Regions from separate parts of the Paenibacillus sp. tmac-D7 genome, predicted to be linked through region 2. Evidence: predicted binding sites of a transcription regulator. Region 2 holds the regulator's gene; each other region holds the start of a gene.
What was found. Region 2 encodes LexA, which represses DNA repair genes until DNA is damaged. Its sites were predicted from a motif close to CGAACATATGTTCG; they were not measured.
Positions count from the first base shown of each region.

Region 1: the regulator LexA is predicted to act here: its motif matches at 2,120-2,133, upstream of FKP33_RS02090 (SPL family radical SAM protein).
Region 3: the regulator LexA is predicted to act here: its motif matches at 1,744-1,757, upstream of uvrB (excinuclease ABC subunit UvrB).

Region 1 covers NZ_VIDW01000002.1:116,048-120,254, reverse strand. The annotation lists gene FKP33_RS02100 (ABC transporter ATP-binding protein) at 1-389, shown strand, start outside; gene FKP33_RS02095 (ABC transporter permease) at 382-1,146, shown strand; gene FKP33_RS02090 (SPL family radical SAM protein) at 1,143-2,090, opposite strand; gene FKP33_RS02085 (small, acid-soluble spore protein, alpha/beta type) at 2,203-2,481, shown strand; gene FKP33_RS27415 (DUF6254 family protein) at 2,599-2,727, opposite strand; gene FKP33_RS02080 (MFS transporter) at 2,901-4,109, shown strand; gene FKP33_RS02075 (hypothetical protein) at 4,166-4,207, opposite strand, start outside.
Region 2 covers NZ_VIDW01000038.1:16,226-20,432, reverse strand. The annotation lists gene FKP33_RS20800 (hypothetical protein) at 1-17, opposite strand, end outside; gene FKP33_RS20795 (aldo/keto reductase) at 42-1,031, opposite strand; gene FKP33_RS20790 (DUF896 domain-containing protein) at 1,047-1,241, opposite strand; gene FKP33_RS20785 (LysM peptidoglycan-binding domain-containing protein) at 1,410-1,769, opposite strand; gene lexA (transcriptional repressor LexA) at 1,916-2,536, shown strand; gene glnA (type I glutamate--ammonia ligase) at 2,696-4,033, opposite strand; gene FKP33_RS20770 (MerR family transcriptional regulator) at 4,131-4,207, opposite strand, start outside.
Region 3 covers NZ_VIDW01000035.1:13,212-17,418, forward strand. The annotation lists gene uvrB (excinuclease ABC subunit UvrB) at 1-1,548, opposite strand, end outside; gene FKP33_RS20065 (flagellar motor protein) at 1,818-2,606, shown strand; gene FKP33_RS20070 (flagellar motor protein MotB) at 2,593-3,357, shown strand; gene FKP33_RS20075 (PDZ domain-containing protein) at 3,502-4,207, opposite strand, start outside.

The DNA.
Region 1 (4,207 bases), on a different contig from region 2:
AGGCATTAGGCCTCGGAGCTCTCGCCTGGAGCAAGCCGGCGTCCGAGCTGTCCGGCGGAGAGAAGCAGCGCACTGCCCTGGTTCGTACGCTGCTTGCCCGTCCCGACGTGCTGCTGCTGGACGAAGTGACGGCATCCCTGGATCCCGGCAGCAAACGCGCCGTCGAACAGTGGCTGAACGCGTGGTCGGAGCGGGAGGGCACCGCCTGCGTCTGGATCACGCACGATTTGGAGCAAGCGAAGCAAGTCAGCGATCGCGTCTGGTTTATGGCCGATGGACAGCTGCTGGAACAGGGCGATACGGCGTCGTTCTTCCGGCAACCGGAAACGGAACCGGCTCGTCGCTTCATCGAGTGGCCTGCGGCCGGAAAGGATGAAGCGAATGTCTAACGCCGCGCTTGCCTGCACCTTGATCTTCGTGGCGGTGACAATGGTTCTATCCATTCGCCAGAAGCTCGGATTGGAGAAAGAAATTGCGATCGGCACGATTCGTTCCGCCGTTCAACTGCTTGCCATCGGTTATGTGCTGCACTTCGTATTCGATTCGCGGCATCCCGCGCTCATCGTGCTGCTCGTGCTGATGATGATCGGCGTAGCCTCATGGAATGCCGGCGGACGGGCCAAACGGCTGAAGGGCTTACGCCTTCGGATCGCGGCGGCGATCGGCTGCACTGAAGCGGTTACGATCGGATTGCTGCTCGTGCTGCGCATGATTGAACCGACTGCCCAATACATAATCCCGATCAGCGGCATCACGATCGGCACCGCGATGATCGTATCGGGCTTGTTCTTGAGTCAAATGAAGCGCGAGATGGAGACGTCGCGCGGTGAGATGGAGACGCTGCTCGCCTTGGGAGCTACGGCCCGGCAGGCGGTTCAAGGCTCGCTGAAGCGTGCGGTTCGCGCCAGCATGATTCCGACGGTGGACGGGATGAAAACCGTCGGACTGGTACAGCTCCCGGGGATGATGACCGGCATGATCGTAGCCGGGGCGGACCCGATCGAAGCGGTGCGCTACCAGGTGCTGATCATGTTCATTCTGGCTTCTTCGGCCGCATTGACAGCGATGCTGCTCAGCCTGATCAGCTATAAGTTATGGTTTACCGCCGACTCCCGGCTTAGGGTCACGGAGGATGCGAATCGTTAAATATCGAAAGCCAGCTGCACCGGACGTTGTTCGGTGTTTTTTGCGTTGTCAGGGCTCGGACTAGTATGCTGACCCGACAGCGGTTTATAGGCCGTTAGCCCGTTCGATTGCAGCAGGCGGTCCAGCCGTTCCATAACCTGCTCGCGGTATGGCTTCGGCGCCGACGGCGAGCCTGCATACAGCTGCGCATACCGGCTTACTAGCGGAGCGTAATGCAGGCGAAGCGAATGAAAAAACCATGATTTCACCGCGGCGGTGTTCAAGCGGAGGACGGAGCCCATTACGAAGGTGGCGCCGCTTTGCGCGATGCGCCCGACGAGCGGCTCCAATTGCTCGGCCCCGTCCGTGATCCAAGGCAGCATCGGCGCCAGAAACACGCCGGCGTCCACGCCATGCTCCCGCAAGCGGCGCACCGTGTCCAGTCGCGGTTCGGGCGCGGGCGACATCGGCTCGAAGCTGCGCCATACCGATTTGTCCAGCGTGTTCACGCTTACGTTCACGGTGCAGCCGGGAATTTTCCGCAGCAGGTCCACATCCCGTAAAACAAGGGGGGAACGGGTTGTAATGCTGGCCGGAATATGATAGGCGGCCAACACTTCAAGGCATTGGCGCGTAAGCTGCTCGTTCTTCTCGAGCGGCTGATAAGGATCGGTGGCGGTCCCGATCGCCACTTTGCCGATGCGGCTTCGTCCGTTCTTCTGGCGAAGCATGCGTTCCAGCTGCGATTCCAGCGCCGCGGCCGCATTTTGCTTGAACAAGATATGGCGTTGGAAGGTATCGTCCGTATCCAATCCCAGGAATGTATGAGTTGACCTGGCATAACAGAAACTACAACCGTGCTGGCATCCGCGGTACGGGTTAATCGACCAGTCGAACGGCATCGAGGGACTTTTGACGGGATTCAAAACCTGCTTCGCGTTTATCGGCTCATAGTTCGCTCTCATATCGTACACCTCGAAAGGAAGGATTGACAAGAACATATGTTCTTATTTTTATCATATCGCAGCTTTACTTCCTTTGCAACAAGAACTGCAAAACGGTAAGGAGGATGGCAGAATGGCCAGAAGAAGAAGCAGAAGAACCGTTGTGCCCGGGGCCGGTTACGCCCTGGACCAATTCAAGGCCGAAGTGATGCGCAGGGAGGGATACAGCACGAATTCCGCGCAACCGGACAACGTCAAGTACGAGGTGGCCCGATCTCTCGGCATCCCGCTCCAACCGAACGGCAACGGCCATTTGTCTACGGAGCAGGCCGGGCAAATCGGCGGGCAAATCGGGGGCGCGATGGTGCGCGAGATGATCCGGATGGCGCAGGAGCGGCTGGCAGGAAAATAAACGGTTAGCGCCGCGATGATCAAGAAGCACACCTCCCGGGCGGGAAGGTGTGCTTTGGTGCGAAACACCTGTTCGTTACAATTACGCAGGGCACGAGCAGCTTGCATTTACGACCGCTTACTGCTGCGAATGCCGGGCATCGTATTCGTCCGAATATTCGGCAAGCGACTTGATCTTACCGTGGGGATGCGGGGACTGCTTGCGGATTTTCCACTCGTTTTCCTGGCGGCGTTTGGAATGGCTCATCTTCTTTCACGTCCCTTCTCGGATATAGAAGCAAGGTGCTGCCTTTTTAGGATGGCGGGAGGGCCGGTCCTTTATTCTTCATAAACTCCGCAAACGTTGTTGTAATCTATGCTTTGATCCGTTAAAGTGAAGATTCAGGGGGTAGAAGGAGCAACGGGGACGGAGGCTGGAAAGTGAGAACGTTTTTTTGGACAGGATGCATATCGTATTTGCTCATCGGCTTGGCGCATGTCATTATCGGCGCTTTAATGCCCGAGCTGCTTGCCCATTACAGGAAAGATTACAGCGCGGGGGGACAACTCGTCGCCCTGCAATTTTTCGGATTTTTAATCGGCGTGTTAGCCGGTCCGTGGTTTAGTCAGAAGCTGGGCAAGCGGGGCGCTCTGCTGGTTAGCCTGTTCTGCATGGCCTTGGGCGAAATGGTCTTCTTTACGCTGCCCCCATGGGGAATCGTACTCGCCATCGCTCCGCTCGCCGGCTTCGGATTCGGTATGGTGGAGACGATCATCGGCGCCGTCGTGATCGGGCACTTCGAAGAATCGCGCAAGACGGTCGCCATGGCCCGCATCGAAGTGTTCTTCGGCGTCGGCGCCCTGGTCATGCCTTTGCTGGTGTCGTTGTTCATCGCCGCAGGCTGGTGGCGGGGGTCATTTCTCGCCTTAAGCCTGCTGTCGCTGCTCGTCTTCGTGTTATGGGCCGTGCTGCCGCTCGGGCGAATGTCTGCTGTGATGGCGAAATCGGCGTCGAACGCCGTGCAGGCGGGCGCCGTGCCTTCGTTCAAAGGTCTTCCCGGCGGTTTGATCGGGCTGTTGACTTTGTTTATCGTCATCTTTGCTTTATATGTCGGCGCGGAGATGAGCGTCGCGAATTTCCTGCCGTCCATTATGATTGAAAATGTCGGTGTGAAGCCGGAGATCGGCGCGCTTTCCGTCACCTGCTTCTGGGGCGCGATGGCGGTCGGACGGCTGTTCGCCGCCCAATTGGCCGGCCGCTGGGGAAAAGCCCGTTACCTGCTGGTCAGCTGCGCCAGCGGGGCCGCCGTCTTAAGCTTATTCGCCATGGCCGATACGGTGTTCTCGAGCTATGCGCTGGTGCTGCTGCTGGGGCTATTGATGTCGGGCATGTTTGCGGTTGCGCTCGTGTACGCGAATGGATTTTTCCCGGGCATGGAAGAACGGATAACCAGCATACTGATCGCCTCCGGCGGCGTGGGCGGGGCGCTCATCCCGCTGCTGACCGGGTGGTGTATGGACCAACTGTCCGTATCGGTTGCGTTATGGGTGCTCGTGACGCTCTATGTGCTGCTGCTGGCCCTGGTGTACGGCGCATCCCGGATGCGGTTCCGTGCGAAGGCGGCGAACGTTTCGAGTCCCCGCGTGTAAGCGGCCGGGACTTGAATTTTACCCGTGTAACGGAATGGACACAGCGAAATACCCTTTCAACCGGAGCCGCAGGTTGAAAGGGTTTCTTGTTGTTGACA
Region 2 (4,207 bases):
TCCCATTTACGCGACATTATCGTGACCCCTTATGCTCTCGATTAGATCTGCCTATGAAACTTCTCAATAAACCGGTAAGGATATTCCGATTCCAGCGCGCTGACATCATCCAGCCGCTTCCACATGGAGTCGGAAAGCTTCCAGCCGACCGCTCCCATATTATCTTCAAACTGTTCAAGCGTACGAGCGCCGAATATCGGCGATGTAATCCCTTGCTTATGGATGAGCCAATTGAGCGCCACTTGTGCCGGCGTTTTATTGGTCTCTGCCGCTGCGCCAAGAACCTCATCCAGGATTCGGAAATTCTTATCGGTATTTCGCAGCTCCCATCGACTCTCGCCGTTTTTGTTAGAAAGGCGCCCTTCCGTCGGTTCGTTTCCGCGCTCGTAGCGCCCTGTCAAAAATCCGCCGCCAAGCGGTGCCCAAGGGATGACTCCTACGTTCTCCTCCAAGCAAAGAGGGAGCACTTCGCGGTCCATGGAGCGGCACACGAGACTGTACTGCGGTTGAATGGAAATAAACCGCGCGTAGCGGTTGAAGTCACTTAGATTTAACGATTTCATTAACTGGTACGCCAAGAAATTCGAGCATCCGATGTACCGAACCTTCCCTGATGCAACTAAATCGTCCAGCGCACGAAGCGTCTCTTCAATCGGTGTGACCTGATCCCAAACGTGAACTTGGTACAAATCGATATAATCGGTTCCTAAGCGTCGCAAACTGTCTTCGACGGCATCCATGATATGCTTGCGGGATAGACCGACTTGGTTCGGTCCGGGTCCGGTCTTCATTCGAACTTTAGTAGCCAGAACTACGTCCGATCTTCGTTCGCGAATCGCTTTACCGACAATCTCTTCCGATCTGCCGCCTGCATAGACGTTTGCCGTATCGATGAAATTCCCTCCTTTATCCAGGAAACGGTTTATCATCTCTACGGACTCCCGTTCATCGGTCGTATGACCGAAGGTCATTGTTCCTAAGCAAAGTTCCGATACCAGAATACCGCTCTTACCCAAAGCCCGATATTGCATATCAAAACCCTCCTCCTACTTCTTCTCATCTTCATCAACAAATTTGATGTTATCGAGTTGAGTGCGTAAGGAAGATTTGAAAGAATCAATGTACTTTTTACGCAATTCGTTACGTTCGTTCAACTCCGCTTCGCTCAATCCTTCGGATTTCGCTTTTCGAGCGAGTTCATTGATTCGCTTCACGGTAACATCATGTTCCGATTCCAACATGCCTATCCTCCCAGTCTTCTCGTGTTCCGGTTGTCGCCAGCTGTCGGAACCTGACAAGCATGTCCAGACAAATGGCGTTCGTTATCAAATTATACTTTGACATTATGGATAACGATTGTCAAGAGAATTGACAGGCGGGAAGAGCCTGAAATGTCAGGGCGAGCGGTATTACGGAAGCAACAATTGTTGACCGGCACGAATCGAAGCGTCCTTCAATCCGTTCTTTTTTTTGAGCTCATAGATGTATTCTCTCGGGTTGCCACCCTTAGCTATATGTTCATTGGCGATACTCCACAAGGTATCTCCTCGTTCGACGATAACGGTATGTTGTTCGGCCGGCAAGGAGGCGGCTGCATAAGCGTCCGAATTCCCAAGTAATGCCGTGATCACCGTGCTGATCCCGATGATCATGGCCAACACAAGACCCGTCAGAGCCAGACGCCCTAGCCGTTTGCGATTGCCGACCGCATCTGTTCTATTCATGGACGGCACGCTTACCGAAGTTTGACTGCTAATGATATGCATCATAATGACGACCCCCAAACATTTGTTCTTATATTAAAATAACACGAACACATGTTTGTGTCAATGCATTTTCTCGAACTTATGTTTGTACGAACGGCTATTCTGTGCTATACTTCCAATTAATAGTTTCTATATATTGGAGTGATACGATGAGCAAGATTTCCTCCCGTCAACAGGCCATTTTAAATTTTATTAAAAATGAAGTTAAGGATAAAGGTTACCCGCCTTCCGTACGTGAAATCGGCGAAGCGGTAGGTTTGGCGTCGAGTTCCACCGTACATGGACACTTGGAAAGGCTCGAGAAGAAGGGCCTTATCCGCCGAGATCCGACCAAGCCAAGAGCCATTGAGATTCTGGACGGGGAACCAGGAGAAGGCGCGTTCTCCGTTTCGGTAGCCCGCGTTCCGTTAATCGGACGGGTTACGGCGGGGGTTCCGATTACAGCAACGGAGAACATTGAAGATTACTTTCCGCTCCCCAGCCACTTTGTCGGCGATCAGAGCGTGTTCATGTTAAGCGTCGTCGGCGAAAGTATGATTGACGCAGGCATTCATCACGGGGATTATGTGATCGTCCGCCAGCAGCAGACCGCCAACAACGGCGACATCGTCGTGGCTATGACCGAGGAAGACGAGGCGACGGTGAAAACGTTCTATAAAGAAAGAGACCATATTCGGTTACAGCCGCAAAACCCGACCATGGAGCCTATTCGGTTGAAAAACGTTTCTATTCTTGGCAAAGTCATCGGCGTATTCCGCGACATCCACTAACAACTCAAAACCTCTCGAAGCTCGGCTGCTGCCGGATCGTGAGGTTTTTTCGATAAAAAAACCTCACGGAAGATCACCGCTAGGTCCTTATGGAATATAGGTCTTGCTAAATTAAAGAAACGGACGCTCGGCTCAGCCGAACGTCCGTTTCTTTAATTATTAATAAAGCGTTAAATACTGCTCGCGCTCCCAAGCGTGAACTTGAGTACGGTAAATGTCATACTCGATTTCCTTAAGCTCGAAGAAATGAGCCAGCGCATGATCGCCGAGTGCTTCGCAAATGACATCGTCCCGAAGCATTTCGTCGAGCGCTTGCTTCAAGTTGATCGGCAAGCTCGGAATGCCTTGCTCTTCCCGCTCCTCTTCGGTCATCACGTAAATATTGCGGTCCGTCGGAGGCGGCAGCTGCATTTTTTTCTTGATGCCGTCAAGGCCGGCCTTCAACATAACGGCCAGCGCGAGATACGGGTTAGCCGCCGGATCCGGGTTACGCACTTCAACGCGCGTGCTGAGACCGCGGGAAGCCGGGATACGGATCATCGGGCTGCGGTTGCTGGCCGACCAGGCGACGTAACAAGGCGCTTCATAACCCGGTACAAGACGCTTGTACGAGTTGACGGTCGGGTTCGTAATCGCCGCGAACGCGCGGGCGTGGCGCAAAATACCAGCCATGTAATGACGTGCTTCTGCGCTTAGGCCGAGTTTGTCGCTCTCGTCGTAGAAGGCATTCTCTTTACCGCGGAACAACGATTGGTGACAATGCATGCCCGAGCCGTTAACGCCAAACAACGGCTTCGGCATGAATGTGGCATGCAGGCCGTGCTGACGGGCTACCGTCTTCACAACGAGCTTGAACGTTTGAATTTGGTCGGCCGCTTTAATCGCATCGGCATATTTAAAGTCGATCTCGTGCTGACCCGGCGCCACTTCGTGGTGTGACGCTTCGATCTCAAAGCCCATTTCTTCGAGCGTCAATACGATTTCGCGGCGGCAGTTCTCGCCGAGATCCGTAGGCGCCAAGTCGAAGTAACCGCCCTGGTCGTTCAGCTCCATGGTCGGATTGCCTTTCTCATCGGTTTTGAACAAGAAAAATTCCGGTTCCGGCCCGACGTTCATCGCGGTATAGCCCATTTCGTACGCTTCTTTCAACGCCGCTTTCAGAATGCCGCGCGGGTCGCCCGGGAACGGACGGCCGTCCGGCAAATAAATATCGCAAATCAAACGCGCCACGCGATCTTCCGTCACCCATGGGAACACGACCCAAGTATTCAAATCCGGGTATAAGTACATGTCTGATTCTTCGATACGAACGTAACCCTCGATGGAAGAACCATCAAACATCATTTTATTATCAAGCGCCTTCTCAAGCTGGCTTAAAGGTATTTCGACGTTCTTGATGGTGCCGAGCAAATCCGTAAATTGAAGTCGAATGAATCGAACGTTTTGTTCCTTGGCAATACGTAAAATGTCTTCCTTCGTGTAGTTCTTATCCGTCACTGTGAAATCTCCTCCTTAAAAATCGGTACGTAATAACGAGGGGTACCGCTCGCCCCGCCTCAGGTGAACAGAGCGGCGGTCGCTCCTCGGCCAAACCCTATTTTCTGAAAAAACGAGACAGTTCGCCTTGAATCAACGATACATGATTCGGTCGCTTGCCTCCGCCTATCAGCT
Region 3 (4,207 bases), on a different contig from region 2:
GTCGAGACCTTCCCGCAGCAGGTTGATCCCGACCAGCACATGGAAGACGCCTAAACGCAGGTCGCGCAAAATTTGCATTCGTTCGAACGTCTTGATTTCCGAGTGCAAATACCGCACTTTGACGCCGATCTCTTTAAAATAGTCCGTCAAATCCTCGGACATCTTCTTCGTCAGCGTCGTCACGAGCACCCGCTCGTCCTTCTTGATGCGATCCTGGATTTCTCCGAGCAGATCGTCGATTTGTCCCTTCGTCGGCCGCACCTCGATGATCGGATCGAGCAATCCAGTCGGGCGAATGATTTGTTCCACCATCTGTGGACACTTCTCGATCTCATACGGGCCTGGCGTCGCGGAGATATACACGATCTGGTTGATTTTCTTCTCGAATTCCTCAAAGCGCAGCGGACGGTTATCCAGCGCCGACGGCAGACGGAAGCCGTGCTCGACCAGCACTTCTTTCCTGGCGCGGTCGCCGTTGTACATCGCCCGGATTTGCGGCAGCGTCACATGCGACTCGTCGATCATGATCAGCATGTCGTCCGGGAAATAGTCGAACAGCGTGTAAGGAGTCGCTCCGCGTTCGCGGAACGTCAGCGGTCCGGAGTAGTTCTCGATCCCCGAACAGAAGCCCATCTCCTGCATCATCTCGATATCATAACGGGTGCGTTGTTCCAACCGCTGCGCCTCCAGGAGCTTGCCCTGTCCGCGCAGCTCGGCCAGCCGCTCCTCCAGCTCCCGCTCAATGTTCACGAGCGCCACCTTCATCGTATCCTCGTGGGTCACGAAGTGGGAGGCCGGGAAAATCGCAATATGGTCGCGTTCGCCAATGATTTCGCCGGTCAGCACATCGATTTCCGTAATCCGTTCGATCTCGTCGCCGAACAGCTCGACGCGCACCGCCTGTTCCCCCCGCGAAGCCGGGAAGATTTCGATCACGTCGCCGCGGACGCGGAACGTGCCGCGGATAAAGTTCATATCGTTGCGCTGGTACTGGATGTCGATCAGCCGGTGCAAAATGTCGTTGCGCGAACGCTCCATTCCGACCCGCAGCGACAGCAGCAAATTGCGGTACTCCATCGGCGATCCGAGGCCGTAGATGCACGACACGCTCGCCACTACGATGACGTCGCGGCGTTCGAACAACGAGCTGGTCGCCGAGTGGCGGAGCTTATCGATCTCGTCGTTAATGCTCGAATCCTTCTCGATGAACGTATCCGAGGAAGGAATGTACGCTTCCGGCTGGTAATAATCGTAATAGCTTACGAAATATTCCACCGCATTATGTGGAAAAAACTCCTTCAGCTCACTGCACAACTGCGCGGCCAAGGTTTTGTTATGCGCGATCAGCAGCGTCGGACGGTTCAGTTGAGCAATGACATGCGCGGCTGTAAACGTCTTCCCCGTTCCCGTCGCACCTAGCAGCGTCTGGTGCTTCTGTCCCGAGCGGATGCTCGATACCAGCATCTCGATCGCGTTCGGCTGATCCCCTTGAGGCGTATAGTCCGATACGAGCTGGAACTTCTTATCGCTTATGGTTACTTCGCTCATCTCATCACCCATTCATGAAAAGAGTGGAAATCTTCTAAAGTTTCGGTTACCGGATTCCGATAAAAAGGTAGGCCATCTATGTGCGTAGCTTCGACTCCGTTCGACTGCGTTCCTGTAATAGGAATATTTGTTCCCATACATTATACCTTTTTTCCGTTTCTGTTGCAAACGAACCCATTCGTCTTCCGTTCATTCCGAACGGATATTCCAATGACAAGCGACAGGTGACTGCCGTTATTCATATTTGAATCTCTAGGGGTGTAACGAAAGTGGATTTGATGACAATCATCGGGATCATCATCGGTATTGGAGGATTAATTGGCGGTTATATGATGGATGGCGGACATATTTCCGCGCTCTTCGTCCCAAGCTCCATGCTGATTATAGCGGGCGGCACGATCGGCGCCGTGCTTGTCAGCTTTCCGTTAAAACAAATTAAAGATATTGGCAAGGCGCTGAACATGGCCTTTCGCGAGAAGAAACAAGACCCGGGGCAAGTTATCGAGGAGCTCGTCGATATGGCGACCGTAGCCAGACGCGAAGGCGTCCTCGCTCTGGAGCAGCGTGCTCAAGAGAATGAGAATCCGTTCCTGCGGGACGGCTTGATGATGGTGGTCGACGGGACCGATCCCGAACTGACCCGCCAAATTTTGGAGCTGGAGATCGACGCTCTTGAAAATCACCACGAAGGCTGGGCCAAAATGTTCGAAGCCGCCGGCGGTTACGCCCCTACTATGGGGATCATCGGTACGGTAATGGGCTTGATTCATGTGCTCGGCAATTTGGATGACCCGGGAAGCTTGGGACCGGCAATCGCAGTCGCCTTTACGGCCACCTTGTACGGCGTAGGTTCCGCCAACCTCATTTTGCTGCCAATTGCAAACAAAATCAAAGTTCGCAGCGCGGAGCAGGTCGCCGAAATGGAATTGATGCTGGAAGGGATACTAGCTCTGCAAGCGGGTGAAAATCCGCAATTGATTAAGAAAAAGTTGAGTTCTTTCCTCCTTCAAGATCACATTAAAGGCGAGAGCGCAGGTGAACCCGGTGGCGAGGAATAGGAGAAAGAAGCAGGCCGCGCCTCCCAATCACGAGCGCTGGCTGCTCAGCTACGCGGACTTTATTACACTCGTCCTGATTTTCTTCATCATCATGTATGCCATGAGCAAGATCGATGTTCAGAAATACGAAGTGCTGGCGAAAGCGTTGAAAATGGAATTCATGAAAGCCGATACGATTATGCCGCAGGGCCAAGGCATCATGGGTGCCGCAAACCCGTCCACGGGCGGCGAGGACAACAAGACAGAGCAGGAACAGAATGATAACGCGGAGACCGGGAAGGAAGAACAGCAGCAGCGGGAAAAACAGCTGGAAGACCTGCTTCAGAAAGTGCAGGCCTACATTCAGGAAAACAGCCTGCAAGCGCAAATATCCGCGGCAAATACGCCTCGCGGCGTAGCGGTCACCTTGAACAACTTGTTCCTATTCGATCTCGGGAAAGCCGACCTGAAGCCGGGAGCCTTGCCGATCTTGAACCAATTGGCAAGCTTGTTTCCTACTCTGCACGCGGTCATCAGTATTGAAGGACATACGGATGATTTGCCGCTGTCGACCGGCTCCGTGTATAAAGACAACTGGGGATTATCGCAAGCGCGTTCGTTGTCTGTCCTGCGCTACTTCGTCTATACCGCGCAGCTAGATCCGAAGAAGTTCGTCTCGACGTCTTATGCCGATACCCGGCCGGTGGCCGAAAACAACAGCGATGAGAATCGCGCGAAAAACCGCCGCGTTGAGATCGTTGTTCTAAGGTAACGCCATCTATGCAACGAGCCTGGGGCTTTCGCCTCAGGCTCGTTGTGCAACCCGACGTTCGGGCGTTGGGCTGGTATCCGCATGGGCCGATCACGAAATCCCTATTCCGTGCCGAAATGTCCGGATTGTCGTGACGCCTGCCCCTTACATGCTCTTCGAATTTTTTTCATTGCGGAGTAATCCGATCAAACGGCGGCTCAAGTATGCCCAAATCGATACCTGCTTCTCCTCCACATAGTACAGCACATCTTGGTCGGGAGCGAGTATAATGCCGAGCTGATGATGCTCCCCCGAGTAAAGCGCCCGTTTCAAGAAGCGGTTCTCCAGCGCCCCATCGAGCACTTCCAATCGGCAGAACGCCGGATTCAACTGCATCGCCTGATGCAGCGCCTGCTTGCTGCGAACCGGAACCCCGTTCACCTTGCTGACGATCTCACCGGCTTTAAGGCCGAGCTCCTCGGCCGGACTGCCCGGCAGCACGGCTAATATTTTCAGCCCTTTGTCCGTGTGTACATAAATCGGGCGGCGGCGGCCTTCATCCCAACGGCTATACACAATCATCGCCTCATGGAGCAAAATCGCAAATAAGCTTGCCGTGAACGTTAGCACCGGCAGCCATGCGCTTAAAGCGGCCAGCCCCAGTAAAATTAGCGCATACAAGATCAGTAAATTGGAACCGATCCTCGCCTTGTCCTTCGGCAATCGCGAGATTGTCATCTCCGTAAATCCGATCATGACGGGAAACCCCACAATCGTCCAGCCGTTCTGCCACAGCTCGCCCCCAAGCAGCGGCGTCCACGGAAGCAAAGGCCCGCCCGCCGCTTGCTGCAGCGGGACGACGAGAAACAGC